DNA from 2 places in the Clostridium gasigenes genome. Region 2 is predicted to be linked to the other one. Evidence: a T-box and tRNA genes for the amino acid it is inferred to sense, from the RefSeq annotation. Region 2 holds a T-box; the other holds one or more tRNA genes.

Region 1 (2,418 bases), 1.4 Mb from region 2:
TATATGATCTCCTGGCATAACCATTTCCATTCCTTCTGGTAATTTTATTGCTCCTGTTACATCTGTTGTTCTAAAGTAGAATTGTGGTCTGTATCCATCGAAGAATGGAGTATGTCTTCCGCCTTCTTCTTTTTTAAGTACATATACTTGACCTACAAATTTAGTATGTGGTTTAATTGTTCCAGCTTTTGCTAAAACTTGACCTCTTTCAATATCTGCTCTTTGAATTCCTCTTAAAAGAACTCCTACGTTATCTCCAGCTTGTGCATCGTCTAGTAACTTTCTGAACATTTCTATTCCTGTTACTACAACTTTTCTGCTTTCTTCTGCTAATCCAACGATTTCAACTTCATCAGCTACTCTAAGAACTCCTCTTTCGATTCTTCCTGTTGCAACTGTTCCTCTACCAGTAATTGTGAATACATCTTCTACTGGCATTAAGAATGGTCTATCTGTTGCTCTTTCTGGTGTTGGTATATAAGTATCTACAGCTTTCATTAATTCCATGATTGGCGCAATTGCCTTTTCATCTGTTGGATTTTCTAATGCTACTAAAGCTGAACCCTTTATTACTGGAATATCGTCTCCTGGGAAATCATATTCTGATAATAATTCTCTTACTTCCATTTCAACTAATTCTAATAATTCTTCATCATCTACCATATCTGCTTTGTTTAAGAAAACAACTATATAATCAACACCAACTCTTGATGCTAATAGTATATGTTCTCTAGTTTGTGGCATTGGGCCATCTGCTGCTGAACATACTAATATAGCTCCATCCATTTGTGCCGCTCCTGTAATCATGTTCTTTACATAATCGGCATGTCCTGGACAATCAACGTGTGCATAATGTCTTGCTTCTGTTTCATATTCTACGTGAGCTGTATTAATTGTAATACCTCTCGCTTTTTCTTCTGGTGCTTTATCTATATCTGCATAGTTAAAAGCCTCCGCGAATCCTTGTGTTGCTAATACTGTTGTTATAGCAGCTGTTAATGTTGTCTTACCGTGATCTACGTGACCAATTGTTCCAATATTTACATGTGGTTTACTTCTTTCGAATTTTTGCTTTGCCATTGTAAATTCCTCCTTTATTGTTTAAATAAACTTTGCCTAGCGTTTTGCTTTTTTTAAATATATTGGAGCTCACGATCGGGATTGAACCGACGACCTCCGCCTTACCAAGGCGACACTCTACCGACTGAGCTACGTGAGCATTCCTACTTCTTTAATCTTTGATATACCAATTATAAAGTTTACTATCATTCAAAAATTTTGTCAATATAATTTTAATGACTTTATTTTTTATCTGATAGACATTTTTCTAGCTTTCTTTTAACTCTTTGTAATGCATTATCAATAGATTTTGCATGTCTATCTAAATCACATGCAATTTCTTGATATGATTTACCATCTAAATAAGAATGAAGTACCTCTAATTCTAGTTCTGATAATACTTTTGTCATTTCTCCTTGAATTAGTTCAATTTGCTCTTGACCTATAACTAATTCTTCAGGATTTGTTATTCTAATACCAGCTATAACATCTAATAAAGTTCTATCAGACTCTTCTTCATAAATGGGTTTATTCAAGGATATATAAGTGTTTAAAGGGATATGTTTTTGTCTTGTAGCTGTTTTTATAGCTGTTATAATTTGCCTAGTTACACAAATCTCAGCGAAGGCTCTAAATGATGTTAACCTATCAACTTTAAAGTCTCTTATAGCTTTATATAAACCAATCATTCCTTCTTGATAAATATCTTCTTTATCTGCACCTATAAGAAAATATGATTTAGCCTTAGATTTAACAAAATTTTCATATTTAGATATTAAATATTCTTGAGCTCTCTTATTGCCTTCTTTTGCTTCTACTACAATTTCTTCATCAGCTTTATCTTTCCACTCTACAAAATCTTCTTTAACACTTCCTTTGTTTATCACTAATTTCACCCCTTGACCCAATACTTCATGCTAATTATAGCTTAAGGCTCTATACAAGTCAATTAAGCTAATTACTTCGTCTCATGGCTTCTAATCTAGCTAGAACATCTTTATCTACATTATCACCTAAATGATTTTTATTAGTGGCTTTATTTCCGATTGCTTTATTCTTAATAATATTTTCCGAGGTATTAACTTCGCTATAAAATTCTAAACTTGAAACTCTTACAGCTCCTCTTTGAAATATTGTTTGTTGTTCTAAATAATCAGAAGTTACAACATATATTTCGACTCTTCTACCTAAGCTATGCACTTTTCTTTCGATATAACCATCAGCAGTTTCTCCATCTTTTGTAAACACTACGGTAATGTTTTTATTTATTTGCTCCTTATTTTCTAGACTTCTATGTACTTTATAAGCATCAAAAACTATTATAACTTTGCAATCATTAAAAACACTGTAGTTATGAAG
Region 2 (2,418 bases):
AGGAGCTGGATTATTTAATAAGCCATATTAAATAAGTACTTGGAAATGGGTGAATATGAAACAAAGAAATATGGAATTAAAGAATAGAAAAAAAGAAAGAATAAAAATTAATAATATAAATGACTTTAAAGATGCGTTAAAAAGAGAAGGATATAAGATAGATGAATTTGATGACGAAAAATTCAAAGAAAAAATTACAAAGATTTTTAAAATAGATAATAGTGTAACGGAGAGATTGCATATATATATTAAGGATACTGAGATTACTTATAGAGCAAATGATATTAAGGATTTTATGGATTATATAGCAAAAATGATATTGTTTGAAAATGAACATAACAAACTATGTAAAAAAATAAGTGAAGTAAAAAAACTAGATATAGATAGAATTGAATATGAACGACAGGTAAGCTCTCAAGATAATGTTGAAGATATCATAAAGGCTATAGAAGAAATAAAAAGTAATATATCTGTAGTAATAAGTGAAGAAGAGAAAATAAAATTGGAAAAGTTAGAAAAAGAATTAGATAAGGACTATGTTTATGCAAAGGATATTGAACTATTGAAAAAAATGGTTTCTATTAGAAACGAAGGCGTAAAAGAAAAATATAATGCCGAAACTAAAACTAAAACAGTATCCATAGAAATACCTAAGCAAATAAGTTATGAATATATTAGGGCTAAGGAGGGTACTGTAGAGTATCATCAATATTTAAGTAATAACATACAAAGAATGAAACGTTTAATAAAAAATATTGATAAATATATGAAAGTTGATGAAAAAGAAAAGACAACATTTAAAATAGATCAAAGCAAAGCATTAAATGACTCTATAAATATAGCAGTAGCAATATTTAATGAGAAAGAATTTAGAGCAATTAGTGGAAGTAATGAGATAAAAAATTATTACACAGCACCACCACTAGAAAAGGCAATTTTTAAAAGTAGTAAAGTTAATAAATTAGGCAAATTAGGAATAGGATATGAGAGAGCTTTTGATAGTGAAAAAAAGATATTTGAAGAAATACATAAACAAATAGAAGCAAAAATTCTTAAGGATGAAGGAAATCTTATTTTATATAGTAAATGGGAACCCTGCCCAAGTTGTTATTTTGTAATTAGTCAGTTTTGCATAAAGCATCCAAATATAAAAATACAGGTAAAATATAGTAGAAGATATGGAGAATAACGTAGTTAGAGGTAAGGAAAACTTCAGGTACAAGTAATATCTAAAATTATTAGCGTATCTATTACAAGAAGGTATTTACAATCTATTACAAAAGTGATAACATATTTTAAATATAGAGTTAAGTTAATAAGATTATTTTAAATTAAATATAAATGAGCAGAGAAAGGGACGAGTATTATAGAGTACAGTTTTTAGAGAGGGAATGTCACCGGTTGTAAGCATTCCTAGATATGACTATAAGAAAACTACCCTGGAGTTATGGTTTATTAGCTAAAATTAGTGAAATACCATCGGTGAAAGTCGTTAAACATATTGAGAAGAATTGGATTAATTTAATTCAATTTGGGTGGAACCACGGATATTAACATTCGTCCCAAGCTGGGATGAGTGTTTTTTTCATACAATTAATTAATAAAAGGAGGTAGTAATATATGATAAAGATAAAACTAAAAGATGGATCAATAAGAGAAATTGAGGATTATTCTAATATTTATGATCTTGCAAATTCAATTAGCAAAAATTTAACTAAATCAGCTGTAGTGGGGGAAGTAAATGGAACGCTAGTTGATTTGAGTTATAAACTAAAAGATAATGATGAGGTAAATATTCTGACATATGATGATGAAAAGTCAATTGAAGCTATCAGACATTCTACTTCACATGTTATGGCTCAGGCAGTTAAGAGACTTTATAGTAGTGCAAAACTTGCAATAGGACCTTCAATAGAAAATGGATTTTATTATGATTTTGATATTGAAAATCCATTATCTGTGGAAGATATAGATAAGATTGAAAAGGAAATGAATAATATTATTAAAGAAAATTTGAAGTTTGAAAGAATGGATGTTTCAAGAGAAGAAGCTATAAAGCTAATGGAAGAAAGAAATGAAAATTATAAAGTGCAACTTATTAATGATTTACCAAATAATGAAAAGATATCTTTATATAAGCAAGGAGATTTTATTGATCTTTGTAGAGGTCCACATATTCTTTCTACAAAGTATATAAAAGCATTTAAATTAATAAGCGTAGCTGGAGCTTACTGGAGAGGTAATGATAAGAATAAAATGTTGCAAAGAGTATACGGAGTAGCATTTTCTAATAAAACATTACTGGAAACTCATTTGCATAATTTAGAAGAAGCTAAAAAGAGGGATCATAGAAAGTTAGGTAAGGAACTAAAGCTATTTAGTTTTATTGAAGAGGGTCCAGGATTTCCATTTTTCTTA

The links. The T-box of region 2 lies ahead of thrS (threonine--tRNA ligase). A T-box ahead of a tRNA ligase gene usually reads a tRNA of that ligase, here a tRNA-Thr.
Region 1: it encodes a tRNA-Thr, which carries the amino acid that the T-box ahead of thrS (threonine--tRNA ligase) is inferred to sense. The anticodon was not compared.

Annotation. Positions count from the first base shown of each region.
Region 1 is NZ_CP071376.1:997,281-999,698, forward strand. Features, by position in the region: gene tuf (elongation factor Tu) at 1-1,080, opposite strand, end outside; tRNA gene J1C67_RS04910 (tRNA-Thr) at 1,144-1,219, opposite strand; gene sigH (RNA polymerase sporulation sigma factor SigH) at 1,302-1,946, opposite strand; gene J1C67_RS04920 (NYN domain-containing protein) at 2,014-2,418, opposite strand, start outside.
Region 2 is NZ_CP071376.1:2,349,563-2,351,980, forward strand. Features, by position in the region: gene J1C67_RS10965 (tRNA dihydrouridine synthase) at 1-31, shown strand, start outside; gene J1C67_RS10970 (deaminase domain-containing protein) at 56-1,189, shown strand; T-box leader at 1,340-1,568, shown strand; gene thrS (threonine--tRNA ligase) at 1,621-2,418, shown strand, end outside.